One region of the Spirillospora sp. NPDC052269 genome, then DNA from elsewhere that is predicted to be linked to it. Evidence: riboswitches for the same ligand, from Rfam matches in the RefSeq annotation. Region 1 holds a riboswitch; the other holds the start of a gene.

Region 1 (14,733 bases):
TCGACCCCTATCTCGCGGCGCTGCGGAGCTTCCCGAAGACCGGCGAGATGCCGACCGAGGTCTGACCCGTCCAACGAGAACGGCCGCGCACCCTCTGGAGGGTGCGCGGCCGTTCTTCGGCATCAGGCCAGGTCAGGCCGGGTCAGCCGTTGAGCTTGATCGGGTTGACCAGGTCGGCGTAGATCAGCAGGCCGCCCATGACGACCAGGACGGCCGCCATCACGTAGGTCACGGGCAGCGCCTTCGCGACGTCCACGTAGCCGGGGTCGGGACGGCGGGTCAGCCGCGCGAAGCCCTTCTTCAGGGCCTCCAGCAGCGCGCCCGCCATGTGGCCGCCGTCCAGCGGCAGCAGCGGGATCAGGTTGAACAGGCCGACCGCGAGGTTCAGCGAGCCGAGCAGCCCGACGAACACGCTGACCTTCTGGATCGTGGTCAGGTTCTTGGACGCGGCGACCTCGCCGCCCATCCGGCTCACGCCGACGACGCCGACCGGGCCGTTCGGGTCGCGCTTCTGGTCGCTGAACGCGGCCTTCCAGATGCCGACCATCTTCTGCGGCATGTTCACCAGGGCCTCGGCGGTGCGCCCGGTCATGTCGCCCATGGTGCTCGCGACCGCGCCCGGGCCCGTCCGGACGAACGGCTCGGTGGGCGTGATCCCCAGGAAGCCGACCTCGACGGTCTTGTCGATGTCCTTCAGGTCGACCATCTTGTTGCGGACGATCGGCGTGTTGGTCGTGATGTCCTTGCCGTCGCGGCGGATGTCGATGGCGACGGTCTTGCCCGCCGAGTCGCGGATCAGCCCCTGGAGCTGCGTGTACGAGGTGATCTTGTGGCCGTCGAACGAGGTGATCCGGTCACCGGCCTTGAGCCCGGCCTGCGCGGCCGGGGTCAGCGGCGCGTTCGCCGGGCACTCGGTGACGGTCTGCCCCGCGCTGACCACGCACTTGGACACCGACTCGATCACTGGCTGCGGGGTCTGCCGCCCGATCCCCATCAGCAGGATCGAGAAGAACAGCACCGCCAGGACCAGGTTCATGGCCGGGCCGCCGAACATGATCAGCAGCTTCTGCCACCATTTCTTGGAGTAGAACACCCGGTCGTCGTCGCCGGGCTGGATCTCCTCCAGCGCCGCGCCGCGGGCGTTCTCGATCAGTCCCTGCCACGGCCCGGTGGACACCTGCCGCACCTGGCCGGGCGCGTCGCCCTTGCGCGGCGGCAGCATCCCGATCATGCGGATGTACCCGCCGAGCGGGATCCATTTGACGCCGTACTCGGTCTCACCGCGTTTGAACGACCACATCGTCGGGCCGAACCCCACCATGAACTGCGGCACGCGCACGCCGAACAGCTTGGCGAAGCTCATGTGGCCGAGCTCGTGCAGGGCGATCGACGCCAGCAGGCCGAAGAAGAGGATCAGCACCCCCGCCAACCAGAACACGCTTCCCCGTCCTCCCGGTGATCTCCAGCAACCCACCCAGGGTACGTCAGAAGACCGTGGCGGACCGCGTACAACGCCATACCCCGCCGGGTAGGGACATCCCCGACCCGCGAGGGCGGTCGCGCCGCTTCACGGGTTCACGTCCCGGGCTCGGGTCGCGGGCGCGGCTCAGGTGAGGAAGCCGCGGAGGAGGGCGGCGGTGCCGTCCAGGTGCTCGGCGACGGCCTGACGTGCGGCGTCCGGATCGCCGGACAGGACGGCCTCGGCGATCGCGTCGTGCTGGAACGCGGCGTGATCGATGTTGGCGGCGAGGACGGGGATCGCGTTCAGCAGGTCGGTGACCCGCATCCGGGCGTCGGCGCAGGCGGCGACGAGGGTCGGCGAGCCGGTCAGCTCGGCGATGGTCAGGTGGAAGATCGTGTCGAGGCGGCGGTAGTCGTCCGGCACGGCGGAGTTGAGGGCGGCGAGCCGGAGGCGGAGCAGGTCGCGCTGCTCGCCGGTCAGCTCCATGGACGCCGCCAGCTGCGCCGCGCCCGTCTCCACGGCCAGCCGGAAGGTCAGTGTGTCGTGCAGGTCGTCGCCCATCGCGATCAGCGCCCGGCGCAGGTCGGCGCTCTTCGGACGGGGCCGCCGGTAGGTGACGAACGTGCCGCCGGACCGTCCGCGCCGCGACTCGACGTACCCCTCCTGGGCGAGGACGCGGATGGCCTCGCGCAGCGTCACCCGGCTGACGCCGAGGAGCGGGGCCAGCTCGCGCTCGGGCGGCAGCCGGTCGCCGCGGTCGACCACGCCCAGCTTGATCGCCTGGAGCAGCCGCTCGACGGTCTCCTCGAACGCGTTGCCCGCCCGGACGGGCCGGAACACCGCCTCGCTGAGCGGGCTGCGCTCCGCCACGATCTCCTCCACAGGGCCCAACGTTACAGGTGGGTTTTCCGTCCCCGGACCTCTTGACGGGACGCCTCCCAGAAACCTTAATGGTCTGACGTTAGCCCGTTTAACGGGCTTCAAACCCCCTGCGAGGAGGCGCCGTGAGCCTCGACGAACACGCCCCCACCCGTTCCGACGACGAACGACGCCTGCACGAGCTGGGCTACGCCCAGGAACTGCGGCGGTCCATGTCCGGCTTCGCCAACTTCGCGGTCTCGTTCACGATCATCTCGGTGCTCACCGGCTGCCTCACGTCCTACACGATCGGCCTCAAGGGCGGCGGCCCCGCCGTGATCACCTGGGGCTGGCTCGGCGTCGGCGCGATGACCCTGCTGGTCGCGCTCGCGATGGCCGAGGTCTGCTCCAGCTACCCGACCGCCGGCGGCCTCTACTACTGGGCCGCCAAGCTCGCCCCGCGCAACGGCCCGGCCTGGTCCTGGTTCACCGGCTGGTTCAACTTCACCGGCCAGGTCGCGGTCACCGCCGGGATCGTCTACGGCTCGGCCGCCTTCCTCAACCCCCTGCTGGACGACCGGTTCGGGTACACGGTCTCGCCCGGCCACACCTTCCTGCTGTTCGCGGTCCTGCTGGTGATCCACGCGCTGCTGAACCAGTTCGGCGTCCGGCTGGTGGCGCTGCTGAACGGCGTGAGCGTGTGGTGGCACGTCCTCGGCGTCGCGGTCGTCCTCGGCGTGCTGGCGATCAAGCCGTCCCACCACCAGAGCGCCACGTTCGTGTTCACCAAGTTCGTCAACCAGACCGGCTGGCACTACGGCGTCTACGCGGCGCTGATCGGCCTGCTGCTGTCGCAGTACACGCTCACGGGGTACGACGCGTCCGCGCACATGACCGAGGAGACGCACGACGCGGCCCGGTCCGGCCCGCGCGGCATCGTGAACTCGGTGCTGATCTCGATCGTCGCGGGCTGGCTGCTGCTGCTCGGCATGACCTTCGCGATCGGCGACTACGACAAGGCCGCCGCCGACGGGCCCGCGCAGATCTTCACGTCCGCGACCGGACGGTCCCTCGGCGACGTGCTCATCCTCATCTCGTTCGGCGCGCAGTTCTTCTGCGGGACGGCCTCGGTCACCGCGAACTCCCGGATGATCTACGCGTTCTCCCGGGACGGCGCGCTCCCCCTCTCCCGCGTCTGGCACCACATCAACGCGCGCACCCGGACGCCCACCAACGCGATCTGGCTCGCGGCGACCTGCGCGTTCGTGCTGGCCCTGCCCGCGCTGTGGAACTACACCGCCTACCTCGCCGTCACGTCCGTCGCGGTGATCGGCCTCTACATCGCCTACGTGATCCCGACGTTCCTGCGGCTGCGGCAGGGCGACGCGTTCGAGCGCGGGCCCTGGCACCTCGGCCGCTGGAGCCGTCCGATCGGGACGGTCGCGGTGGTCTGGGTCCTGATCATCTCTGTCCTGTTCATGCTGCCGCCCAGCAACCCGATCACCACCGACAGCTTCAACTACGCGCCGATCGCCCTCGCCGTCGTCCTCGGCGGCGCCGCGCTGTGGTGGGTGCTGTCCGCCCGCCGCTGGTTCAAGGGCCCGAAGGTGCAGGGCACCGCCGAGGAACTGGCCGCCATCGAGGACGACCTGAAGGGGGTCGCGTGAACCTCGACGAACTACGCGACGAGGTCGCGGCCGGACGGATCGACACCGTGATCATCGCGATCGCGGACATGCAGGGACGGTTGCAGGGCAAGCGGCTGTCGGCGCGGTTCTTCCTGGAGGAGGTCGCCGGGCACGGCTCGGAGGGCTGCAACTACCTGCTGGCCGTGGACGTCGACATGAACACCGTGGACGGCTATGCCATGTCGTCCTGGGAACGCGGGTACGGGGACTTCGTGATGCGGCCCGACCTCGCGACGCTGCGGCGGATCCCCTGGCAGGAGGGCGCGGCGCTCGTCCACGCCGACCTCGGCTGGGAGGACGGCTCGGACGTCGCGGCGTCCCCCCGGCAGATCCTGCGCCGCCAGACCGACCGGCTCGCCGAACGCGGCTGGACGGCCTTCGCGGGCACCGAGCTGGAGTTCATCGTCTACGCCGACACCTACGAGGACGCCTGGAACCGCGCCTACCGCGACCTCACCCCGGCCAACCAGTACAACGTGGACTACTCGCTGCTCGGCGGGGCCCGGGTCGAGCCGCTGCTGCGGCGGATCCGGCTCGGCATGGAGGGCGCGGGCATGTACGTCGAGTCCGCCAAGGGCGAGTGCAACCTCGGACAGCACGAGATCGCGTTCCGGTACAACGACGCCTTGTCAACGTGTGACAACCACTCGTTGTACAAGACGGGGGCAAAGGAGATAGCCGCGCAGGAAGGCATGGCCATCACGTTCATGGCCAAGCCCAACGAACGCGAAGGAAACTCCTGCCACATCCACCTGTCGCTACGGGACGCCGACGGACGGCCGGTGCTCGCCTCATCCGAGGGTGCGCACGGCCTGTCGGATGTCGGACGGGCGTTCATCGCCGGCCAGCAGGCGCTCATGCGCGACTTCACGCTGCTCTACGCGCCGACGATCAACTCGTACAAGCGGTACCAGCCCGGCTCGTTCGCGCCGACCGCGATCAAGTGGGGCCTGGACAACCGGACGTGCGCGCTGCGGCTCGTCGGGCACGGGCCGTCCCTGCGGATCGAGAACCGGACGCCCGGCGGCGACGTGAACCCGTACCTGGCCGTCGCCGGGATGATCGCGGCCGGGCTGCACGGCATCGACAACGACCTGCCGCTCGAGGAGCCGTACCGGGGCAACGCGTACGCGTCCGACGCGTCCACGGTCGCCCGCTCGCTGCGCGACGCCGCCGCCGACTGGACGGCGTCCGACCTGGCCGCCGAGGCGTTCGGCAAGGAGGTCGTCGAGCACTACGCCAACAACGCCCAGGTGGAACTGGACGCCTACGACCGGGCCGTCACCGACTGGGAGCTGTTCCGCGGCTTCGAGCGACTGTGAGAAGGGTGCTTCGTTGGAGCTGATCAACCCCGCGACCGAGGAGGTCGTCACGTCCGTGGCGATGGCCTCGGTCTCCGACACCGATCGGGCCGTCGAGCGGGCTCGCCGCGCTTACGTCCACTGGCGGGCGGTCTCCCCCGGCGACCGCGCGCGGCTGCTGCGGCGCTTCGCCGAAGTGGTGGACGAGCACGTCGACGAGCTCGCCGAGCTGGAGGTGGACGAGGCCGGGCACCCGATCGCGCAGGCCCGCTGGGAGGCCGGGAACCTCCGTGACGTGCTGCTTTACTACTCGGCCGCGCCCGAACGGCTGACCGGGCAGCAGATCCCGGTGCCGGGCGGGCTGGACGTCACCTTCCACGAGCCGCTCGGTGTGGTCGGGCTGATCGTCCCGTGGAACTTCCCGATGCCGATCCTCGGCTGGGGCCTCGCCCCGGCGCTCGCGGCCGGTAACACGGTGATCGTCAAGCCTGCCGAGACGACGCCCCTGACGGCGCTGCGCGTCGGGGAGCTGGCGCTGGAGGCCGGGCTGCCGGAGGACGTGGTGACCGTCCTGCCCGGCGAGGGCCCGGTCGCGGGACGGCGGCTCGCCGACCACCCGGACGTCGCGAAGATCGCCTTCACGGGCTCGACGCGGGTCGGGCAGGAGCTGATGGCCGCCTGCGCGGCGAGCGTCAAGCGCCTCACGCTCGAACTCGGCGGCAAGTCCGCGAACATCGTCTTCGCGGACGCCGACCTGGAGAAGGCCGCCGCCACGGCCCCCGGCGCGGTCTTCGACAACGCCGGGCAGGACTGCTGCGCCCGGTCCCGCATCCTCGTCCAGCGGACGGTCTACGACCGGTTCATGGAACTGCTGGAACCTGCCGTCCAAGCCGTGGTGGTCGGTGATCCGCGGGACGAGAAGACGCAGGTCGGGCCACTGATCAGCGGCGCGCACCGGGCGCGCGTCGCCTCCTACGTCACCGGCGGCGCCCCCGTTGCCGTCCGGGGTTCGGCTCCGTCCGGGAAGGGGTTCTGGTTCGCCCCGACCGTCCTCGCCGGGGACGGCGTGACCGACCTGCCCGCGTGGCGCGAGGAGGTCTTCGGGCCGGTCGCGATCGTCGTCCCCTTCGAGGACGAGGCGGACGCCGTCCGGATCGCCAACGACACCCCGTACGGCCTGTCCGGCTCGATCTGGACGCGCGACGTCGGCCGCGCCTTCCGCATGTCGCGGGCGGTCGAGGCCGGGAACCTGTCGGTCAACTCCCACTCGTCCGTCCGCTACTGGACCCCGTTCGGCGGCTTCAAGCAGTCCGGCCTCGGCCGCGAACTCGGCCCGGACGCCCTCGCCGCCTTCACCGACACCAAGAACGTCTTCATCTCGACGGAGGAATAGCGTGCAGCGATTCGAGGACCGCGTCGCCGTCGTCACCGGCGGAGCCAGCGGGATCGGCCTGGCGACGTCCCGCCGCCTCGCCGCCGAGGGCGCGAAGGTCGTCATCGCCGACCTGGACGAGTCGGGCGGCCGGAAGGCGGCCGACGAGGTCGGCGGCCTGTTCGTCCGCACCGATGTCACGTCCGAGGACGACGTGAAGGCCCTGTTCCGGGCCGCCCACGACGCCTACGGACGGATCGACGTCGCGTTCAACAACGCGGGCATCTCGCCGCCCGACGACGACTCGATCCTGGAGACAGGGCTCGACGCTTGGAAACGCGTCCAGGACGTCAACCTGACCAGCGTCTACCTGTGCTGCAAGTACGTGATCCCGTACATGCAGGCGCAGGGGAAGGGCTCGATCATCAACACCGCGTCGTTCGTGGCGGTGATGGGCGCGGCTACCTCGCAGATCTCCTACACGGCGTCCAAGGGCGGGGTCCTGGCGATGTCGCGGGAGCTGGGCGTCCAGTTCGCCCGCGAGGGCATCCGCGTCAACGCCCTCTGCCCGGGGCCGGTCTCGACGCCGCTCCTCCAGGAACTGTTCGCCAAGGACCCGGAGAAGGCGGCCCGGAGGCTCGTCCACATTCCGACCGGGCGCTTCGCCGAGCCCGAGGAGATCGCGGCGGCCGTCGCGTTCCTGGGCTCGGACGACGCGTCCTTCATCACCGCGTCCGAGTTCCTCGTGGACGGCGGCATCTCGGGCGCCTACGTCACCCCGCTCTAGGGAGCGTCGGCGTGGGTCAGGGTCTCCCAGCCGAGGAAGTGGGACGGCCCGGCCGGGCGCTTGGCCGTGACCAGGGCGCCTGTCTTGGGCAGTGAGACGCCCAGGCGGTGGTGGTAGGCGTTGTACCCGACCTCCAGGACCGGGCCGAGGCCGGTCTTGGGGGCGCCCTTGCAGAGCCAGGACGGAGCCTTCGTCCCCAGGTCGTACTGGGCGTGGAACTCCATGGCCTTGGTCAGGCGGGGCTGGGCCTCCTTGTAGAGGTCCAGCCCTTGGAGGCGGGCGGTCTCGGCGACGTGGATCGCGGCGTCCAGGCCCCAGCCGGTGTGGCCGAAGTCCCGGCAGGTCTCCTGGGCGAGGCCGTCCACGAAGGTGCCCTGGCCCTGCCAGTACTTGATCGTCGCGGCCTTGCCGCTGATCCCGGCCGGGGTCTTCGGGAGCGCGCCGTCCTTCTTCAGGTAGACGTACTCGGGCAGGCGCTTGCGCCAGCGCGCCACGGCCGTGTTGAAGGTGGCCCGGTCGTCGGTGTGGACGGCGATGGAGAGCGTCGCGTCCGTCATGATCAGTTCCCAGTTGCCGTTCGTGGTCGGCCGGTCCTTGTTGACCATGGGCAGGTAGACGGTCCGCAGGAAGGACGCGAACTTCTTCCTGCCCGTCCACTTGGCGCCGTACGGGGAGTACTTGATGATCTCGGCGGCGCGGGCCCAGTCGTTGGCGGCCCAGGCCGCCTGGAGCGGCGCGTTGGAGTTGGTGTGCTGCTTGAGGACCTTCGCCCACGCGTCCATCAGCTGGACGGCCTTGGCCGCGTACTTCTGATCATGGTTGACCGTGTAGGCGAGGGCGTCGGTGTAGGCGGCCATCGCGTCGTCGCGCTCGTCCGAGCAGCCGTGGTTCGGGTTGGACGACGGGCCGCACTCGACGTTCGCGCGGGGCTTCGGCGTCCGCTTGAGGTCGGCGTACTTGCTCGCGAGCATCGCGTCGTAAGCCGTCTTCCACGGCTGCTTGCCCGCCTTCACACGGGTGCGCATCGTGTCGAGCTGCTGCTTGCCGACCAGCACGCCCGGGTGCTTGAACCCGGCTGCCGACGTCGCGGCGACCGCCCCCGCCTCGTGCCCGCCGGACGCGCCGTCCCAGGCGACCGCCGCCACGGACGCGGCGACCACCGCGGCCCCCGCGCCGGACGCGAGCCACACGCGGCTCCGGGTGAACGCCATCATGAGATCCTTTCGTCGGCTGAAAAGTCCCTGAACGTCGGATCATGCAACCGTCGCGATCGGGCGCCGTCAATCAGAACGGCGAAATACGCCGCAAAGGGCGACAAGTCGGCTGGTAGCGGGGTCGAGCGCGCTGGTACATTGCGGGCAGCCGTTGAACCCGCGCGGGAGAGTGCTCCCGCCGCCAGCGGGGGCCGCCGAAGGAGCAACTCCTCCCCGGAACCTCTCAGGCCCCACGGACCGCGCGGACCAGGCGACCTCTGGAAAGCGAGGGCGTCCCGCGCCCTCCGCCGAAGGTGAAAGCCCCCCTTTCGTCGCGGGGGTGAAACTCTCAGGCGCCGATGACAGAGGGGGAGGCACCGAGCCGCCCGGGGCGCGATGGGACCATTGACGGGACGTCCACGCGCGCCATCCGCGACCAAGGAGCCAGACCCATGTCCGCCGATCCGACTCCCAAGAAGACGCCGCTGTACGACGTCCATGCCGCTCTGGGCGCCAACCTCGTGGACTTCGCGGGCTACCTCATGCCGCTCCGGTACGCCAGCGAGACGGCCGAGCACAAGGCCGTCCGCGACGGCGCCGGCCTGTTCGACCTCTCCCACATGGGCGAGATCTTCCTGACCGGCCCGCAGGCCGCCGCCGCACTGGACTTCGCGCTGGTCGGCAACATCTCGCCGATGGCCGTGGGCAAGGCCCGCTACACCATGATCTGCGCGGAGGACGGCGGCGTCCTGGACGACCTGATCGTCTACCGCCTGGCCGCCGAGACCTACCTGGTCGTCGCGAACGCCTCCAACGTCGCGGTCGTCCGGGAGGCCCTGGTCGAGCGCGCCAAGGACTTCGACACCGAGGTGGACGACCGGTCCGACGCCTACGCGCTGATCGCGCTCCAGGGCCCGGACGCGCAGGACATCCTGCTCCGCTTCACCGACGCCCCGCTGCCCGAGCTGAAGTACTACGCGATCCTGCCCGGGACCGTGGCCGGGGTGGACGCGCTGATCGCGCGCACCGGCTACACCGGCGAGGACGGCTTCGAGCTCTTCGTCGCCGCGGCCGACGCGGTGAAGCTGTGGAACGTCCTGGCCGGGGTCGAGGGGGTCATGCCGTCCGGGCTGTCGGCGCGCGACACCCTGCGCCTGGAGGCCGGGATGCCGCTCTACGGCAACGAGCTGACCGCCGAGACGACCCCGTTCGAGGCGGGGCTCGGCCGGGTGGTCAAGTTCGAGAAGAACGGGGACTTCGTCGGACGGCCCGCGCTGGCCGCGCGTGCGGAGGCCGCCGCAGGCCGTAGGCTCGTGGGACTGGTGGCCCGCGGGCGCCGGGCGCCCCGCAAGGGGTACGCGGTCGTCGGCCCGGACGGCACGCCGTGCGGCGTGGTGACCAGCGGCGCTCCGTCGCCCACACTGGGCAAGCCGATCGCCATGGCCTACCTGGACTCCTCGGTCCCCGAGGACACCACCGGACTGGTCGTGGACGTCCGCGGCCGGCACGAGCCGGTCGACGTCGTCGCCCTGCCTTTCTACAAGCGTTCCTGAATCCTGGAGAGAGAACAACCGTGAGCGTTCCGGAGCAGCTCCGCTACAGCGAAGACCACGAGTGGGTCGCCGGTCTCGACAACGAGGACGGCATCGTCACCATCGGCATCACCCAGCATGCCGCCGACGCGCTCGGCGAGATCGTCTTCCTCGAGCTCCAGCCGAAGGAGGGCGAGAGCGTCGAGGCCGGCGAGCCCTGCGGCGAGGTGGAGTCCACCAAGTCGGTCAGCGACCTGGTCTCCCCGGTCAACGGCGAGGTCACCGCGATCAACGCGGCCGTGATCGAGGAGCCGAAGGTGATCAACGACGACCCGTACGGCGAGGGCTGGATCTTCAAGGTCAAGATCACCGAGGAGCCGGGCGACCTGCTGGACGCCGCCGCCTACGCCAAGCTGACCGAGGAGTCCTGAGCATGACGGCCCCCTCCTCGCACGACGCCCCGCTGGCGGAGGTGGACCCGGAGGTCGCCGCCGCGGTCGCCGACGAGCTGCACCGCCAGCAGTCGACCCTCGAGATGATCGCCTCGGAGAACTTCACGCCGGTCGCGGTGCTGGAGGCCCAGGGGACGGTCCTCACCAACAAGTACGCCGAGGGCTACCCGGGCCGCCGCTACTACGGCGGCTGCGAGTACGTGGACGTCACCGAGCAGCTGGCCATCGACCGGGCCAAGGCCCTGTTCGGGGCCGAGTTCGCCAACGTCCAGCCGCACTCGGGCGCGCAGGCCAACACGGCCGTCTACTTCGCGCTGCTGAACCACGGCGACACCATCCTGGGCCTGGACCTGGCGCACGGCGGCCACCTGACCCACGGCATGCGGCTCAACTACTCGGGCAAGGTCCTCAACGTGGTGCCCTACCACGTCCGCGAGGACGACGGCCGGGTGGACATGGACGAGGTCGCGCGCCTCGCCGAGGAGCACCGGCCGAAGATGATCGTGGCCGGCTGGTCGGCGTACCCGCGTCAACTGGACTTCGCCCGGTTCCGCGAGATCGCCGACTCCGTCGACGCGCTGCTCATGGTCGACATGGCCCACTTCGCGGGCCTGGTCGCCGCCGGGCTGCACCCGTCGCCCGTCCCGTTCGCCGACATCGTCACGACGACCACGCACAAGACCCTCGGCGGTCCGCGCGGCGGCCTGATCATGGCGAGGGAGGAGTTCGGCAAGAAGATCAACTCTGCCGTCTTCCCCGGCATGCAGGGCGGTCCGCTGGAGCACGTGATCGCCGCCAAGGCGGTCGCGCTCAAGGTCGCGGCCTCGGAGGAGTTCGCGGGCCGCCAGCGGCGTACGCTGGAAGGGGCACGCATCCTGGCCGAGCGCCTGCTCGCCGAGGACGCGGCGAAGGCCGGCGTGAAGGTGCTGACCGGCGGCACGGACGTCCACCTGGTCCTGGTCGACCTGGTCGACTCCGAGCTGACCGGCCGGGACGCCGAGGACCGGCTGCACGACGTCGGCATCACCGTGAACCGGAACGCCGTCCCGAACGACCCGCGTCCGCCGATGGTGACGTCCGGGCTGCGGATCGGCACCCCGGCCCTGGCCACCCGCGGCTTCGGCGCCGAGGACTTCCGCGAGGTCGCCGACGTCATCGCGCTGGCGCTCCAGCCGTCGTTCGACCAGGCGGCCCTGGCCGCCCGGGTGAAGGCCCTGGCCGACAAGCACCCGCTCTACCCGAACCTGTGATCACCGTGCCCCCGTCCGCCCCCGGGGCGGCCGGGGGCCACGTGTTTCCGCACGCTACAACGGAGTAGCAAGTCCATGGCTATCAGCGTTTTCGACCTCTTCAAGATCGGCATCGGGCCGTCCTCCTCGCACACCGGAGGACCGATGGCGGCCGCCCACCGCTTCGCGCGCGGACTCGACCAGGACGGCGTCCTGGAGAAGACCGCGTCCGTCCAGGCGGTCCTGTACGGCTCGCTCGGCCTGACCGGCAAGGGGCACGGCAGCGACAAGGCCGTCATCCTCGGCCTGGAGGGCGACAAGCCCGAGCTGGTGGACGTGGACACCGCCGACGAGCGCATCGCGCGCGTCCGCGAGACCGGGTCACTGGTCCTGTTCGGCTCGCACCCGGTCCCGTTCGTGATCGGCGAGCACCTGGTGTTCGAGCGCAAGATCTCCCTGCCCGGCCACCCGAACGGCATGCGCTTCACCGCGTTCGACGCCGACGGCAACGAGCTGCGCAGCAGGGTCTACTACTCGGTCGGCGGCGGCTTCGTCGTCGACGAGCACGCCACCGGCGCCGACCGCATCAAGGCCGACGACACCGTCCTGCCCTACCGCTTCGACAGCGGCGTCGAGCTCCTGGAACTCTGCCGCGAGACGGGCCTGTCGATCTCCGCGCTGATGATGGAGAACGAGAAGGCGTTCGGCCGCTCCGAGGCCGAGATCCGGTCCGGCCTGGTCGAGCTGTGGCACGTCATGCGCGCCTGCGTGGACCGCGGCTGCTCCCGCGAGGGCCTGCTGCCCGGCGGCCTGAAGGTGCCCCGGCGCGCGCCCCGCCTGCACCGCACGCTGATCGCCGAGAAGGCCACCGACCCGCTGCACGCGATGGACTGGGTGACCCTGTTCGCCCTCGCCGTGAACGAGGAGAACGCCGCGGGCGGACGGATCGTCACGGCCCCCACCAACGGCGCGGCGGGCATCGTCCCGGCCGTCCTGCACTACTACGACCGGTTCGTCCCGGGCGCGGACGACGAGGGCGTCGTCCGCTTCCTGCTGACCGCCGGGGCCATCGGCGTCCTGTTCAAGCAGAACGCCAGCATCTCCGGCGCCGAGGTCGGCTGCCAGGGCGAGGTCGGCTCCGCCTGCTCGATGGCCGCCGCCGGCCTCACCGAGGTCCTCGGCGGCACCCCCGAGCAGGTCGAGAACGCCGCCGAGATCGGCATCGAGCACAACCTCGGCCTCACCTGCGACCCCGTCGGCGGCCTCGTCCAGGTCCCCTGCATCGAGCGCAACGCCGTCGGCGCCATCAAGGCCATCAGCGCCGCCCGCATCTCCCTGCGCGGCGACGGCAAGCACTTCGTCTCCCTGGACCGCGCCATCAAGACCATGAAGGACACCGGCCGGGACATGCTCGACAAGTACAAGGAGACCTCGCGCGGCGGCCTCGCCGTCAACGTCATCGAGTGCTGACCGGCCGTTAGGCGGGGCGGACGCCCCGGCCGTGGGGGGTGTGGGCGCCCTCGCGGGCGGGTTCGCCGCAGGCGGCGCAGACGACCTCGGGAACGAGGTCGGCGCCGCAGGAGTGGGTCCAGGTGACGGGCGGATCGTCGCTGTTGATGTGGCGGTCGCCCCACTTGAGCAGCGTCAGCAGGACGTCGCCCAGCTCGCGTCCGGCCTCGGTGAGGTGGTACTCGTACCGGGCCGGACGGTCGCTGTACTGCTCGCGGTAAATGATCCCGCTGTGCTCCAGCTTGCGGAGGCGCGCGGTGAGGATGTCGCGGGACGCGCCGGTGTTGCGGGCGATGCCGTCGAAGCGCCGGACGCCGTGGAAGAGCTCGCGGACGACCAGGACCGACCAGCGCTCGCCGATCAGGTCCAGGGTGTCGGCGATCGAGCAGGCCCTCGGGTCGGCGTCCTTCGGCGGCATGGTCATCATCGTATTCGCTGCTAGAGGCGCTCGATGATCGTCGCGTTGGCGAGGCCGCCCGCCTCGCACATGGTCTGGAGGCCGTAGCGTCCGCCGGTGTCCTCCAGGGCGTGCAGGAGGGTGGTCATGATGCGGGCGCCGCTCGCGCCGAGCGGGTGGCCGAGGGCGATGGCGCCGCCGCGGACGTTGGTCCGGGCCGGGTCGGCGCCCGTCTCGCGGAGCCAGGCGAGGACGACCGGTGAGAACGCCTCGTTCACCTCGAACAGGTCGATGTCGGCGAGGTCCAGGCCGGAGCGCGCGAGGACCTTGGCGGTGGCGGGGATGATCGCGGTGAGCATGAGGAGCGGGTCGTCGCCCGCGACGGCGAAGGTGTGGAAGCGGGCGCGGGGGCGCAGGCCGAGGCGCTCGGCGGCCTCGCGGCTCATGACGAGGACGGCCGCGGCGCCGTCGTTGATCGGGGACGCGTTGCCCGCCGTGATCTCCCAGCCGATCTCCGGGAAGCGCCGGGCGGCCTCCTCGTAGAAGTAGGCGGGCTTGAGCCCGGCGAGGACCTCGGGGGTCGTGGCCGGACGGACCGACTCGTCCATGCCGGGCCAGGCCAGCTCGCGGTCGAACTCGTGCTTCTCCCAGGCCCGGGCCGCGCGGCGGTGGGACTCGGTGGCGAAGGCGTCCAGTTCGGCGCGGGAGAGCTTCCAGCGGGCGGCGATCAGCTCGGCGGAGATCCCCTGGCCGACCAGGCCCTCGGGGTAGCGCTCGTTCAGCAGCGGGCCGAACGGGTCGCTGCCGGGCAGGACGGCCGAGCCCATCGGGACGCGGGACATCGACTCGACGCCGCACGCGATCGCCACGTCGTACGCGCCGGAGATCACGCCCTGCGCGGCGAAGTGCAGGGCCTGCTGGGACGAGCCGCACTGGCGGTCCACGGTCGTCGC
Region 2 (14,733 bases), on a different contig from region 1:
GCGTCTCCGGCAGCGTCAGGCACGCGCGGGCCGCGCCGTCCGCCTCGAGCAGCACCACGGTCCCGCTGTCAGCGACCAGGAAGTCGGCCCCGGTGACGGCGACGCGCGCGGCGCGCACCCGGTCGCGGCCCTCCGGGCCCGCGGCGTCGCGCACGGTGATCCCCCGCTCCGCGAGGGCGCCCGCGAGCCGGACCTCCCGCAGGACGGGCCCGTCCGCGACCGCGACCTCGCCGCCGCCGTCCTCGGCGAGCGAGGCGACGATCCGGCGCGCGGCGGACGCGTTCCGCGCCCAGTGCACCGTGCCGCCCGCGTCCGTGACGGCCCGCTCGAACGCCTCCAGGTGGGTGCCGAGGTCGAGCAGCGCCCGGTCGCGGATCGCCGCCCCCGCCGTCCGTAGCTCCTCCCAGTCGGACGGCTCGCCGGTCGCCGCGGCCAGCCGGTCCCGCGCGGTCCCGACGGACTCGGCTAGGTCATGCCGCGCCCCGGCGTCCGCCAGCGCCTCGCGCGCGGCCTCCGCGAACCTCGGCAGGACGGGTTTCCCGTCCTGCCCGCGCCTCCGGGCCGTGCTCCCCTGCTGCCCGCCCACGAGCCTCAGCAGCGTCCCGAGCCCGAACCCGCCGGACACATCCGAACCTCGTTCGGGAGGGGCGGGATGGTCGGGGGCCTCCGCTTCGCCCTCCCCCTCGCGGAGGCTCATGCGTCCTCCCCCGTGGACGCCAGGATCTCGGCGAGGTGCGCCACCCGGACACCCGCCCGCAGCCGGGACAGCGCGCCGCCAATGTGCGCGAGGCAGGCGTTGTCCAGCGCGCACAGCACGTCGGCGCCCGTGTCCCGGACGTGCCGGACCTTGTCGGCGACCATCGCGACCGACACGTCCGCGTTCTTCACCGCGAACGCGCCGCCGAACCCGCAGCACTCCCCCGCCGCGGGCAGTTCGACCAGCTCCAGCCCCTTCACCGCGCGCAGCAGCCGCGTCGGGCGGTCGCCCACGCCCAGCGCGCGCGACGCGTGACAGGTCGGCTGGTAGGCCACACGGTGCGGAAACGCCGCGCCGACGTCGGTCACGCCCAGGACGTCCACCAGGAACTCGGTCAGCTCGTACACCTCGAGCCCGGCGGCGTCGCGCTCCAGCTCCGGGTCGCGGGCGGCCCGCGCCATGCTCCGATAGGACGACCGGACCGCCGCCGCGCACGACGCCGACGGCGTCACGACCGTCCCCGCCCCGGCGAACACCCCGGTGAACCGCCGCGCGAGCCCGGCCGCCTCCCGCCGGTAGCCGGTCGTCCAGTGCAGCTGCCCGCAGCAGGTCTGCCCCGCCGGGAACACCACCTCGTGCCCGAGCCGCTCCAGCAGGGACGTGACCGCGCGGCCCGTCCCGGGGAACATCGCGTCGTCGACGCAGGCGACGAACAGCGCAACGCGCATCCGGGCCTCACCTCCCCTGGGTCGGGCCCATCCCAGGGGGCAATCGTAGGGCTCGGTCCCCCGGCCGCCGGGGGGAAACGATCGCATCCCGAGCCGGACACGCGGCCGGTCCCGGACACCTGTCCGGACGAATCGGGAGGAACTTTACGCATCGGACGGAGATTCGTGCTCTTGCCGAGACGGATTCGCGGGCAGTCTGATCACCTGCACCTGAGGGTGAGGCCGATCACACTCCGGCGGTACCGAGGTACCACCGGACAATCGTCCCTTCGGGCTATGGCCGCCCAGGGCCGAACCGATCCACACTCGGATGCGTCAGACAGAAGAGCACCACCCATCGAGCACCTGAGACCGGAGGCACGCCGATGTGCCCACACCAACCGCACTGTCCCACCTCTGACGGGCCGGACCGCGACGCCGCACGAACCGTGGCCAACCACCCCGAACAGGGCTGGAGCCTGCTGTGCAACGGCGTCGTGATCTTCGAGGACACCGGTGAACTGCTGCCCGACGGGAAGATCGTCGCCCCGCACCGCCCCACCGACCTCGGTGTCGGAGCGGTCGCCTGACCAGTCTCGTACGGGGGACTAGTCCGAACGGGTGATCTTCCTCGGGGGCGTCAGCCACCCAACGGGCGCTCCGGGTGATCCCCGGAGGCACCAGGAGAGAAAGAAGCAAGGGCCCCGGCCAAGACGCCGGGGCTCAGTCATGTCCGGGACCGCCTCACCCCCGGGGTCTGGGTAGCCCTGGACGGGTCAGGCCGGCCCCCTGAGGCCCGGAGCCCTGGACGGGGCCGATCAGCCCGCCGCGCGCGCCCAGCGGCGCAGCCAGGGCTCCACGGCCTCACCCACGGCCGCCGGGTTCTTGTTCAGGTCGTGCCGCTCCCCCGGCAGGACGACCACCTCGGCGGCGTCCGCCGCGTCCGGGACACCGAACGGGTCACGGTCGCCGTTCACGACCACCACGTCCACGCCCGCGCCGCGCAGCTCGTCCGCGCGCGACTTCTCCGGCCTCCCCGGCGGATGCAGCGGGAACGCCAGCGCCACCACGCCCGTCGCGCCCGCCTCCCGGGCCGTCCGGCACGCCACCCGCGCGCCGTTGCTCCGCCCGCCCTGCACGAGCGGGACGTCCCCGAACCGGTCGCGCACGAGCTTGACGATCTCCAGCCACGCCTCGTCCTGCCGCGCCGCCGATCCGGGCGCCCGGCGCCCGGCCTTCCGGAACGGCTGCAGCACCCGCGCGACCGCCCCGCCGAGCCCCAGCGCGACCTCCCGGACGGCCAGCAGGTCCGGCGCGTCCACCCCGCCGTTCGAACCGTGCGTCAGCACCAGCAGGAACGCCGCCCCCTCCGCCGCACGCGGCTCGTCCACCGTCACCTCGGCGGCCCCGTGCGCCGTCATGATCTCCATGTCGCTCACCGTAGCGGCCCGCGCACCCGGCCTCGTCCCCGCCCTCCGTCCGCCACAATGTGGATCATGGAGATGACGACAGACGAGTGGCGCGCGTTCGTCCTTTCGGGGACGCGCACCGGCAAGATCGGCGTGATCCGCAAGGACGGATCCCCCCACGTGACCCCCATCTGGTTCCTCCTGGACGGGGACGACCTGCTGTTCAACACCGCCGAGAAGGGCATCAAGGCGCACGCGCTCAAGCGCGACCCCCGCGTGTCGATCGCGGTCGACGACCAGGTCGCGCCCTACTCGTTCGTCGTGATCAGCGGCGTGGCCGCGCTCGACACCGACCAGGACGAGATGCTGCGCTGGGCCACCGCGATCGGCGCCCGCTACATGGGCGAGGACCGCGCCGAGGAATACGGCAAGCGCAACGCCGTCCCCGGCGAGTGCCTGGTCCGCGTCCGCATCACCAACATCGTGGCCCAACGAGACATCGCCGCCTAGCCCCCGCCGCCGGACGCCGCGCGTCAGCCCTCACACGTCGGACGACGCCTGCCAGGCACCAGGCTCAGGCGTCGGACATCAGGCACTGAGGCGCCGGACACCAAGCGCTGAGCACCGGCGCCGGATGTCAGGCGTCGGGCCAGCCGGGTGGGAGGACGGCGGTGGGGCCCATCGCGAGGCGTAGACGCTCGGCGAAGCTCTCGTGCAGGAGCGGGCCCCAGGCGTAGTCCGACGGCACGCGGACGGCGCCGCCGATCACCTCGTGCGACTCGCCGGGGCGGCGGTCGGCGGGCTCGGCCGCGTACCGGACGGCCAGCAGCGCGTACATGTGGTCCAGCGCGCCGAACGCCTCTCCCGCCAGGGCGGGCAGCGTGCCCTCGGCGACGGACTGCTCGAGGAGCGGCTCCCACCACAGCTCGGCCGGGTCGTCACCGTCGTCCGCGCCGAACTCGCGCCGCAGCCGGGCGCGGACCTGCGCCGAGACCGCCGGGTCGGTCAGGCCGCGCCGCCACGCCTCGCGGGCCTCGCCGTCCCGGCCGCGCAGCGGCAGCGTGCGGGCCAGCAGCTCCGTGGCGAGCGATCCGACCTCCGGGTCGGCGGGCTCGCCGTCCGCGCCCAGCGCCGCGCCGAACGCGCCGATGGCCTGGTCGAGGCAGGCGATGCCGAGCGCCACGGCGAGCCGCGAGTGCGCGTGCGGCGCGGCCTCCCGGTCGACGAGCTTCAGCCCGGCGGTCAGCACCCGCTGCGCGCGGGCCGGCTCGCCGCGTTCCAGCAGCCGCTGGGCGAGGTCGTGCGCGGCGAGTGGCCCGTACTCGGCGTCGCCGGTGGCGACCGCGTCCTCCCAGTGCCCGCGGGCGCGGTCGAAGTCGCCCGCGTCGTCGGCGAGCCGTGCCAGGGCCAGGTGTGCGGGCGGCAGGTAGGCGGGGTTGGCGAAGTCGACCACGATCCGCCAGACGGGTTCGGCCTCGTCGTGCTCCCCCGCGCGCTCGTGGGTGAGCGCAAGGTGGTAGGCGGCGCGCGCGCCGTACTCGGGGTCGCCGGTGGCGATCGCGGCACGATCGGCCTCGCGCGCGCCCGCGATGTCGCCCGAGTCGTCCAGGACGACCGCGAGGCCGAGCGCGGCCCGAGCCCGGTGCGGGGTGTCGCCGAGTGCGAGCACCTCCCCGAACAAGGTCGCCGCGCGGTCGGACTCGCCGTCCTCGGCGAGCCGCCGCGCCCGTTCGCACATCTCCGCCGCCTGGTCGGCCTCGGCTCCCCCCGGCCCGCCGTCCCGCGGGTCGGCTGACTCGGCTGACGCGGCCTCAGCCGACCGTCGCGGCGCGGCCTGTCCGGGCGTGTCGTTCATGATCGTCTACTGCCCTCTGGGGGTCGGGGTTCGGCGGTGCCGAGCCTAGCGATCCGGCCGCCTCCGCGTCCCGCCCCGACACACCCGGACTTGATCATGCCTCCGGCGTGTCGCCGGGCCACGCCCTTTACGTTGTAGATCACAAACGGGGACGGGAAAGGGCCCGTTCCCGGGACGTCCCGGGAACGGGCCCTCACCCTGCTCTCGCCCTGCCTGCCCTCGCCCTGCCCTCAGGCGAGGACGGCTCAGTCCTCGAACGCCTCCGGCGGCGGGCAGGAGCAGATCAGGTTGCGGTCGCCGTACGCCTGGTCGATGCGGCGGACCGGCGGCCAGTACTTGCCCTCGCGCAGGGACGGCAGCGGGTACGCGGCCGTCTCACGCGTGTAGGCGTGCTTCCAGTCCTCGGCCAGCAGGCTGTCCGCGGTGTGCGGGGCGTTCCGCAGCGGGTTGTCCTCACGGTCGAAGGTCTCGTCGGCGACGGCCTCGATCTCCCGGCGGATCTCCACCATGGCGTCCACGAACCGGTCGAGCTCGGCGAGGTCCTCGCTCTCGGTCGGCTCGATCATCAGCGTCCCGGCGACCGGGAACGACAGCGTCGGGGCGTGGAAGCCGTAGTCGATCAGCCGCTTGGCGACGTCCTCGGCGGTGACCCCGGTCTCCTTGGTGATCTTGCGGAGGTCGGCGATGCACTCGTGCGCCACCAGGCCGTCCCGGCCGGTGTAGAGGATCGGGAAGTGCGGGGACAGCTTCGCCGCCAGGTAGTTGGCGGCGATGATCGCGCCCTCGGTCGCCGAGCGCAGGCCGTCCGCGCCCATCATGGCGATGTAGGTCCACGAGATCGGCAGGATGCCCGCCGAGCCCCACGGCGCCGCCGAGATCGGGCCGACGCCGGTGTCCTGCGGGCCGGCCTCGGCGCGCAGCGGGTGGGACGGCAGGAACGGCGCCAGGTGCTCGCGGACGCCGACCGGGCCCACGCCCGGGCCGCCGCCGCCGTGCGGGATGCAGAAGGTCTTGTGCAGGTTCAGGTGCGACACGTCCGAGCCGAACTCGCCCGGACGGGCGAGGCCGACCAGCGCGTTGAGGTTCGCGCCGTCCACGTAGACCTGGCCGCCCGCGTCGTGCACGGACTTGCAGACCTCGGTGATGGACTCCTCGAACACGCCGTGCGTGGACGGGTAGGTCACCATGATCGCGGCCAGCGCGTCGCCGTGCTTGGCGAGCTTGGCGTGCAGGTCGTCCACGTCGATGTTGCCGCCGTCGTCACACTTGACGACCACGACCCGCATCCCGGCCATCACCGCGGACGCGGCGTTGGTGCCGTGCGCGGACGACGGGATCAGGCAGACGTTGCGGTGCTCCTCGCCACGCGAGGCGTGGTAACCGCGGATCGCCAGCAGCCCGGCCAGCTCGCCCTGCGAACCGGCGTTCGGCTGCACCGACACCTTGGCGTAGCCGGTGATCTCGGCGAGCCAGCCCTCCAGCTCGCCGATCAGCTCGACGTACCCGGCGGCCTGGTCGACCGGCGCGAACGGGTGGATGTTCGCGAACTCCGGCCAGGTGATCGGCTCCATCTCGGTCGTCGCGTTCAGCTTCATCGTGCAGGAGCCGAGCGGGATCATGGACCGGTCGAGCGCGATGTCCTTGTCCTGGAGGCGGCGCAGGTAGCGCAGCATCGCGGTCTCGGAGCGGTGCGCGTGGAACACCGGGTGGGTCAGGTACGGGCTCTCCCGGCGCAGGGAGTCGAGCGCGTCCCCGGCCGGGGTCTCGGCGACGCCCTCCACGCCGAACGCCCGCCACACGGCCGCGACGTGCTCGCCGGTGGTGGTCTCGTCGCAGGCGATCCCGACGTGGTCGGCGTCCGCGAGGCGCAGGTTCACACCCAGTTCGCGGGCGGCCGCGACGACCTCGGCGGCGCGGCCCGGGACGCGGGCGAGGACGGTGTCGAAGAAGTGCTCGTGGACGACCTCGACGCCGCCCTCGCGCAGTCCGGCGGCCAGCGTGACCGCCTGGCCGTGCGCGTGCTGCGCGATCGCGGCCAGGCCCTCCGGGCCGTGGTAGACCGCGTACATGCTCGCCATCACCGCGAGGAGCACCTGCGCGGTGCAGATGTTGCTGGTGGCCTTCTCCCGCCGGATGTGCTGCTCGCGGGTCTGGAGCGCCAGCCGGTAGGCGGGCTTGCCGTCGATGTCGACCGAGACGCCGACCAGGCGGCCCGGCATCTGCCGCTGGATGCCCTCGCGGACGGCCATGTAGCCGGCGTGCGGACCGCCGAAGCCGAAAGGCACGCCGAACCGCTGCGCCGAGCCGACCACGATGTCCGCGCCACTGTCCCCCGGGGACCGCAGCAGCGTCAGCGCGAGCAGGTCGGCGGCCACCACGGCCTGCATGTCCCGCGCGTGCGCCGCGTCCACCAGCGGCGTCAGGTCGCGGGCGGCGCCGGACGCGCCCGGGTACTGCACCAGCACGCCGAAGAAGTCGCCCTCCGGCAGCCCGGCGGACAGGTCGGCGGTGACGACCTCGATGCCCAGCGGGACGGCCCGGGTGCGGATCACCTCGATCGTCTGCGGCAGCGCGTCGGCGTCCACCAGGAACGCGCCGGGCTCCTTGCGCCTGCCCACGCGGTGGGCCAGGGCCATCGCCTCGGCGGCGGCGGTCCCCTCGTCCAGCATGGAGGCGTTCGCCACCGGCAGGCCGGTCAGGTCGCCGACCACGGTCTGGAAGTTCAGCAGCGCCTCGAGGCGGCCCTGCGAGATCTCCGGCTGGTACGGCGTGTAGGCGGTGTACCAGCCCGGGTTCTCCAGCACGTTCCGCAGGATCACGCCCGGCGTGTGGGTGCCGTGGTACCCCAACCCGATCATGGAGGTGAGCACGGCGTTCTTCTCGGCGAGCTCACGCAGCCGGGCCAGCGCGGCCGGCTCGGACAGCGCGGGCGGCAGCGCCAGCGGACGGTGCGTGCGGATGGCCTCCGGGACCGCCGCGTCGATCAGGGCCTCGGCGCCGGAATAGCCGATGGCCGCCAGCATCCGGGACCGCTCGTCGCCGGACGGGCCGATGTGCCGGTCGGCGAAGGCCGTCCGCGGGGTCTGTGGCGAGGCCACGGGTGCGAAGAACTGGGCGGTCATTGGGGAGAGCCTCCTGGGCTGCGAAAGCGGTCGCTCAGGGCGTCCCCGGCCCGGCCGGCCGGTGACGGTCTCCCCCTCTGTCGTGGCACCTGAGAGCTTCCCCCGCGCACGCGCGGAATTTCCCCTTCGGTGAGACGGCCCGTCCCCGTTTCCGGGCGCGCTCGCCTGCTTTCCAGAGGTGCCTCGTCTGCGCGGTCCTTTTGCCTGAGAGGTTCCGGGGAGGTTTGCCCCTTCGGCGTTCCACACTGGCGGCGTGGAATCTCTCCCGCGCAGGGTCAGCGGCGTTTCCTGTGGGAAAAACTCTATCCAATACAGAGCACGATCGAACGCGGCGGACCCCCTCTCCGCGACGTGACCGGAACCCCGGCGGCCCACCGGGCGTTCCCTCAACGGGGGACCGGCCGGGTCGGCGTGGCGGACCTGGGCCTCCCCCGCCGCGTCCGCCGGAGAAAGTACGATATTCGCAGCTCACGGTCGGGAGGACCCACAACCGCGGGGGCGGGGACGACGACGGAACGGCGGTATGGCGTGACGCGGACCCAGGACGGCGCGGCGCGGACCGAACATGATTCGGACCGGACCGGGCCCGATCCCGGCGTCCCCGAGGACGGGACGGACCCGCGCGAGAACGCGCCGGACCCAGGCGAGGAAGCGTCGGACAGGGCCGTGGACGAGGCGAACCCGGGCGGCGACAAGGCGAACCCGGGCGAGGAGGCGGGGCCGGCTCGGGTCGAGGAGCCGCCCTCGCCGCAGCGCATCCGCCGCTCCGGCGACGCGATCCGGTTCGCCACCGCGCTGGCCGGCCTCGGCGCCGTCATGCTGCTGGTGACGATCGCCCAGCAGACCACGCACGGCCTCCAGACCGACATCGTCGAGGGCACCGCGCACGCGCCCCGCTGGCTGCTGTCGCTGGCCACGCTGGCGTCCAGCTTCGGGGTGCTCGCCGTCCCCACCGCCTTCGCGGTCGAACGCCTGTTCAACCGGGACGGCGTCCGGGTGGCGATCGCGGTGCTGGCCGCGATGATCACCTTCGGGCTGACCGTGGCGATGAACGACTGGGTCGTCCCGGCCGCCCCGAACGGCCTGCTGGACGCCCTGATCTGGGGCAGTTCCGGCACCGCCGTCGTGCACACCGACATCGCGCCGGTGATCGCGTTCGTCGCCGCCGTCGGGATGGCGGGCCGCACCCGCTGGCAGATCGCCGCCTGGACCATGATCGGCCTGGCCGCGCTCACCGGGCTGACCGCGTCCTACGCCTCGGTCTCGGCGCTCGCCGCCACCTACTTCCTCGGCGAGGCGATCGGCCACGGAACGCTGTACGCGGTCGGCACGCCGAACCCGCGCCCGACCGGCGCCGCGGTCGTCGCGGCGCTGGAGCGGCTCGGCCTGCGCCCGGTCGCGGCGCGGCAGGTCGCCACGTCCGCCGACGAGCCGCGCCGGTACGCCGTCGCGGTCGCCCCCGGCCCGGACGGCGTGCCGCACGACGGCGCGGGCCGTCCACTCCCCCGGGGCCGCTGGCAGCTCCAGGTGAACGTGCTGGACCGCGACCAGCAGACGGCCGGGCTGGTGTATCGCCTGTGGCGGCTGGCGCGCCTGCGCGCCGGCACGAACCGCCGTCCGCTGCGATCCCTGCGCCGGGCGCTGGAGCAGGAGTCCCTGATGGCCTACGCGGCGTCCGCGGCGGACGTCCGCACCCCGCGTCTGACCGGCACCTGCGAGGTCGGCACCGAGGCCGCCCTGCTCGCCTACGAGCACGTCCCGGGACGGCGGCTGGACGAGCTGGACGACGCCGAGATCGACGACGCCCTCCTCACCGGCATCTGGCACCAGTTCGCCCGCCTCCAGGCCGCGCGCCTGGCCCACCGCCGCCTGGAGGGCCACGCCATCCTGGTGAGCGGCCCGGCTCGTCCCGCCTCCCCCGCCCAGGCCGACGCCCCGGCCCCGGACGAGACGGGCCCGGACGAGCCCGCCCCGGACGAGGCGGCGTCCGGTGGGGGCCTGGTCCACCTGGTCGACCTCGGCGTCGGCGAGGTCGCCGCGGGCGATCTCGTGCTGCGCCTGGACCGGGCCCAGCTCCTCACCACCCTGGCGCTGCGCGTCGGCGCCGAACGCGCCGTCGCGACGGCCGCCCCGGTGCTGGGCGAGGGCGCGCTCGCCGCGGCCGTCCCGCTGCTGCAGCGGGTCGCGCTGACCCGGGCGACCCGCACCGCGGTCCGGCACGACCGGCGCCTGCTGACGCGGATCCGCGAGCAGATCCTCGAGCTGGAGCCCGAGGCCGAGACCGAGCCCGTCCGGCTGGAGCGCTTCCGGTCCCGGACGATCGTGAGCATCGTCGCCCTCACCTTCGCCGCCTACATCGTCATCCCGCAGTTGACCAGCGTGCAGTTGGACACGATCGGCGACCGGGCGAACTGGTGGTGGGTCGCGCTCGGCGCCGCCGGAGCCGCCGTCACCTACCTCGCGGCGGCGCTCATGCTCATCGGGTTCGTGCCGGAGCGGCTGCCCCTGTGGCGGACGATCCTCGTCCAGGTGGCCGCGTCCTTCGTCAAGCTCGTCGCGCCCGTCGCCGTCACGGGCGTCGCGCTCAACACCCGCTACCTGCAGAAGTCCGGGATCCGGTCCGGACCGGCCGTCGCCAGCGTCGGGGCGTCCCAGCTCCTGGGGATGGTGGTCCACATCCTCCTGCTGGTGGTGTTCGGGTTCATCACCGGGTCCACGCAGACCGCGACCCACGACCTCGCGCCGTCCCGGACGATCATGATCGTGCTGCTGATGCTCGCGATCCCGGTGGCGGTGGCGCTCGCCATCCCGCGCGTCCGGCGGCTGGTGACCGCGCGGCTCCGGTCGATGTTCTCCGGGGTGCTGCCGCGGCTGGTGGACGTCCTGCAGTCGCCCCGCAAGCTCGCCACGAGCCTCGGCGGCACGCTGCTGATCACGGCCGCCTTCGTGGTCTGCCTGGACGCCTCGATCCGCGCGTTCGGCGGCCACCTGCCCTGGACGGCCGTGGTCGTGGTGTTCCTGACCGGGAACGCCCTGGGATCGGCCGCGCCGACGCCCGGTGGCCTGGGCGCGGTCGAGGGCGCGCTCACGCTGGCGCTGACGATCTCCGGGCTGCCCGCGGAGATCGCCACCTCGGCCGTGCTGCTGTTCCGGCTGCTGACCTTCTGGCTGCCGGTCGCCCCCGGCTGGGCGGCGTTCGCCTACCTCCAGCGCAAGGAGGCCATCTGACGGGGCGCGGGATTCCGGCGTTCACGCCGGGAGGCGGGCCGGAGGATCGGGGCCGGAGGGGCCGGAGAGATCAGGTCGTCAGGTCGGGAGGACGTGCCGGGCGTCGAACCGGGAGATCAGCCGGTGCGGCGGGTGCGGCGGCGGTAGGCGAGCTCGTCGTGCGGGTGGGAGTCGTCATCGTCGCCGACGTCGGCGCGCTCGGCCGGCAGGTCGGCGAGGCTGCCCTCGACCTCCTGCCAGACCCGGCCGAGCGCGATGCCGAACACGCCCTGCCCGCCCTGGAGCAGGTCGACGACCTCGTCGGCCGAGGTGCACTCGTAGACGCTCACGCCGTCGCTCATCAGGGTGATCTGGGCGAGGTCCTCGACGCCGCGGTCGCGTAGATGGTTCGTCGCCGTCCGGATCTGCTGCAGGGAGACCCCGGTGTCCAGCAGCCGCTTGACCACCTTCAGCACCAGGATGTCGCGGAACCCGTACAGCCGCTGGCTGCCCGAGCCCTGCGCGGCCCGGACGCTCGGGGTGACCAGTCCGGTGCGCGCCCAGTAGTCGAGCTGACGGTAGGTGATCCCGGCGGCGGCGCACGCCGTGGGGCCCCGGTAGCCGACGTCCTCCGGCGGCGCCGAGACCCGGGTGTCGAAGAGCAGACCCTGCTCTCCGGCGCGCTGGGACGCCATGCGCCTGTCGGGGGTCGCCTTGCCCTCGCCGCTGCTCACCGCCACGCGGACCTCCGGCTTCTATCAGCCCGCGCTGTTTCGTCAAGGGGGTTTGACGAATGACACCACGGGTGTTCCACCAGCACGGTAGGTGCCGGTCAGGGTGTGGTCAACGTTCGTCGTCGGCGCGTCGCCTACCCGGATGAACCGGCTTCACGTGGGCAAACTGCGCACCTCCGCTGTCACCAGACTCCTACCCACGTCCGCCCGGTGCGGAAACGGGAAGCGGGGACCGGTGCAAGAACACTCGGGTGGTGGCATGACCTTGCAGGTCACCCCGGCACCCGGCGCTTTCGCGCCGCCGGGGCGTGCCGGACCGCCGACCCGGGCGCGAACCTCGAGCCTACTGGACGGAACCCGGCGATGCGGGTGAACCGGACGCACAAGCCGGACCCGCGTCCGGACGGTCAGCCCGCGCGGCCGAAGTCCTCTGGGGTGATCGTGTCGAGGAACTCGCGGAACTTCTCCACCTCGTCCTCCTGCTCGTCGGGGATCGCGACGCCCGCCTCCTCGAGGATGTCCTCGGCGGCGAAGATCGTCGCGCCGGTGCGGAGCGCCAGCGCGATCGAGTCCGACGGGCGGGCGCTGACCTCGACCCCGTTGGAGAAGATCAGGTCGGCGAAGAAGATCCCGTCGCGCAGCGCGGTGATGTTCACGGTCCTCAGCTGCACGCTCAGCGCGTCCAGGACGTCCCGGAAGAGATCATGGGTGAGCGGCCGCGCGGGCAGCACCCCCTGCTGGGCGAAGGCGATCGCGGTCGCTTCGACCGCCCCGATCCAGATGGGCAGGTAGCGGTCGCCGTCCGTCTCCTTCAACAGGACGATCGGCTGATTGGAGGGCATCTCGACCCGGACGCCGACGACCTCCATCTGCTTCACAGCGGCTCCCTGCTGGTCCTCGCGGCCTCGGTCTGGTCTCGTCCGGACCGGCTGCCCGCCGACCCCTGTAGCCAACGTACACCCGGCCCGCCTCCGGGTGGCCGGGCGACGGGCGGGCAAATCGCGCCGACCGGGGCCCGCCGCCCCTTCCGGGCGGCGGAACGGCCGGGCGCGTCGGGGCTCACGGGCCCAGGCTCTCCCGCAGTCCGGCCGACACCAGAGCGGCGTGCAGCCGGACCGACAGCTCGGCGACCTCGCGGGCCGTCCGGGCCGCCTCCTCGTGCGCGCCGGGGCTGCGTCGCCGCAGCTGGGGCGCCACGAGCTGTTCGATCAGCCCGACCTGGCGGTCGGCGGCGGCCTTCACCGCGCGCAGGTTCCGGGCCTCGAACCCGAAGCCGCCGAGCGCGGCCACGACGCGGGCCACGGTCAGCGCGTCGCCGTCGTAGTGGGCCCCGGACCGGCGGACGAGCCCGTACTCCTCGAGCTGGGCCAGCAGCGCCTCGGTGATCGACGCGCCGTCGATCAGCTGGCGGCGGGTGAGCCGGACCTCGGCGGCGGGCTCGGCCCCCGCGTCGGCCGCGACCAGGGTGCGTGGACGGCGTGCCGCGTCGGCGCCGCCCCGCCCGTCGGCACCTCGTCCGTCGGCGCTTTTTCCGTTGGCGCCTCGTCCGTCGAGGCCGCGTTCGCCCGTGGCCCGCCCTTCGGCGGCGGGGCCGGCCTCGCCCGCGCGGTCACCCGGCGTGCGCGGCTCGGGGGCCGCCGGACGGCGGGAGCCGAGCGGCATCGGCGTCTCGCCCCGGTCCAGCGCCTCCAGGTGCTGCCTGATCACCCGCAGGGGCAGGTAGTGGTCCCGCTGGGCCGTCAGCACGAACCGCAGCCGCGCCACCTCGGCCTCACCGAACTTGCGGTAGCCCGACGGGCTGCGCTGCGGTTCGACCAGCCCCTCCGCCTCCAGGAAGCGGATCTTGGAGATCGTGATGTCCGGAAAATCAGCCCGGAGCAGCCCGAGGACGTCCCCGATCGTCATCAGGGCCCGGGCGGCCTGCGCGCTCATCACTCTCCTCTTCGTCGCCGCGTCCGGCCTGGTGTCGCCCGTTCCCGCGCCGTGCGCCGCCCGCCGCGGGCGGGGCACCGGCTCCCGGCGCGGGCGGGCGGCCCGCGCCGGACGGTTCAGCCGTGCTGCGGGTTGGTCAGGAACACCAGTCGGAACTTGCCGATCTGCACCTCGTCGCCGCCGGACAGACCGGCTTGGTCGATCCGCTGCCGGTTGACGTAGGTGCCGTTCAGGCTGCCCACGTCCCGCACGGCGAACCCGGCGCCCTGCCGGGCGAACTCGGCGTGCTGGCGGGACACGGTGATGTCGTCGAGGAAGATGTCGCTCTCCGGGTGGCGGCCGGCGGAGGTGCGGTCCTTGTCGAGCAGGAAGCGGCTGCCGGCGTTCGGACCGCGCTCGACCACCAGCAGCGCGGTGCCGGGCGGCAGCGCGTCGACGGAGACCTGGGACGCGGCGGGCGGCCCCGGTTCGCCTGCTTCGATGTCGAGAGCCTCGAACCCGGCGATGGAGATCGTCGAGGTCGACTCGCCGGGAGACTCCCGGGGAGGCGGAGGCTGCTGGCCACTCCGAGTCAACGGAGTGCCGCAGTTCGAGCAGAAGCGGGCATCATCCGGGTTGGCGTGACCGCACTGCGTGCAGTAGACGCTCGGCATCGATCGGCTCGGCCTCCTACCTCCGGCGCGGCGTCCACGGCCCCCGTAAAGCTGCCGCCCGCGCCACGCGCATCCTTCGTCCAACCCACGCCGGGTCACCGTCCCGACCCGGGTGCTCGTGCTCCCGGCACGACACTCGCCATCGCGACGGTTGCCGCAACTTACGCGGGTGAGGCCCGGGGGGTCAACCGGAACGGTCGGCCGGCCGCCCCCACGCTACCTTCGACAATGATCGCAGGTCTACGCCGCCGCGCGGACGGCCCCGACCCGTCCGCCCGTCACCTCTCGATGACCGGCGCCCGACCAGATCCGCCCCGCGGGGACGTGCGCGCAGGACGACATGGCCCGCGCTCGCGGTCCGATCCCCCGTGATCCCCTACCCCGACCGTACCGCGCTGACGGTCATTCGCGCACGCG

The links. Region 1 has a riboswitch for glycine ahead of gcvT (glycine cleavage system aminomethyltransferase GcvT). Riboswitches for the same ligand answer to the same signal wherever they lie in the genome.
Region 2: it holds a riboswitch for glycine, as region 1 does, so the genes downstream of both, gcvP (aminomethyl-transferring glycine dehydrogenase) here and gcvT (glycine cleavage system aminomethyltransferase GcvT) in region 1, are expected to answer to the same signal.

Annotation. Positions count from the first base shown of each region.
Region 1 covers NZ_JBFAUU010000009.1:213,013-227,745, forward strand. Annotated here, with positions in the region: gene cds1 (L-cysteine desulfhydrase Cds1) at 1-65, shown strand, start outside; gene AB0L06_RS21085 (M50 family metallopeptidase) at 143-1,438, opposite strand; gene AB0L06_RS21090 (FadR/GntR family transcriptional regulator) at 1,607-2,344, opposite strand; gene AB0L06_RS21095 (amino acid permease) at 2,467-3,987, shown strand; gene AB0L06_RS21100 (glutamine synthetase family protein) at 3,984-5,330, shown strand; gene AB0L06_RS21105 (aldehyde dehydrogenase family protein) at 5,344-6,702, shown strand; gene AB0L06_RS21110 (3-oxoacyl-ACP reductase) at 6,704-7,468, shown strand; gene AB0L06_RS21115 (alginate lyase family protein) at 7,465-8,679, opposite strand; glycine riboswitch at 8,835-8,932, shown strand; glycine riboswitch at 8,934-9,037, shown strand; gene gcvT (glycine cleavage system aminomethyltransferase GcvT) at 9,114-10,214, shown strand; gene gcvH (glycine cleavage system protein GcvH) at 10,235-10,624, shown strand; gene glyA (serine hydroxymethyltransferase) at 10,627-11,895, shown strand; gene AB0L06_RS21135 (L-serine ammonia-lyase) at 11,971-13,344, shown strand; gene AB0L06_RS21140 (winged helix-turn-helix transcriptional regulator) at 13,352-13,801, opposite strand; gene AB0L06_RS21145 (thiolase family protein) at 13,822-14,733, opposite strand, start outside.
Region 2 covers NZ_JBFAUU010000003.1:140,083-154,815, forward strand. Annotated here, with positions in the region: gene AB0L06_RS07180 (LUD domain-containing protein) at 1-697, opposite strand, end outside; gene AB0L06_RS07185 ((Fe-S)-binding protein) at 694-1,425, opposite strand; gene AB0L06_RS07190 (DUF5999 family protein) at 1,791-1,994, shown strand; gene AB0L06_RS07195 (alpha/beta hydrolase family protein) at 2,223-2,834, opposite strand; gene AB0L06_RS07200 (PPOX class F420-dependent oxidoreductase) at 2,901-3,323, shown strand; gene AB0L06_RS07205 (tetratricopeptide repeat protein) at 3,451-4,668, opposite strand; gene gcvP (aminomethyl-transferring glycine dehydrogenase) at 4,914-7,790, opposite strand; glycine riboswitch at 7,858-7,972, opposite strand; glycine riboswitch at 7,973-8,068, opposite strand; gene AB0L06_RS07215 (flippase-like domain-containing protein) at 8,319-11,018, shown strand; gene AB0L06_RS07220 (MerR family transcriptional regulator) at 11,135-11,737, opposite strand; gene AB0L06_RS07225 (bifunctional nuclease family protein) at 12,139-12,609, opposite strand; gene ftsR (transcriptional regulator FtsR) at 12,791-13,663, opposite strand; gene AB0L06_RS07235 (FHA domain-containing protein) at 13,780-14,316, opposite strand; gene AB0L06_RS07240 (DUF881 domain-containing protein) at 14,693-14,733, opposite strand, start outside.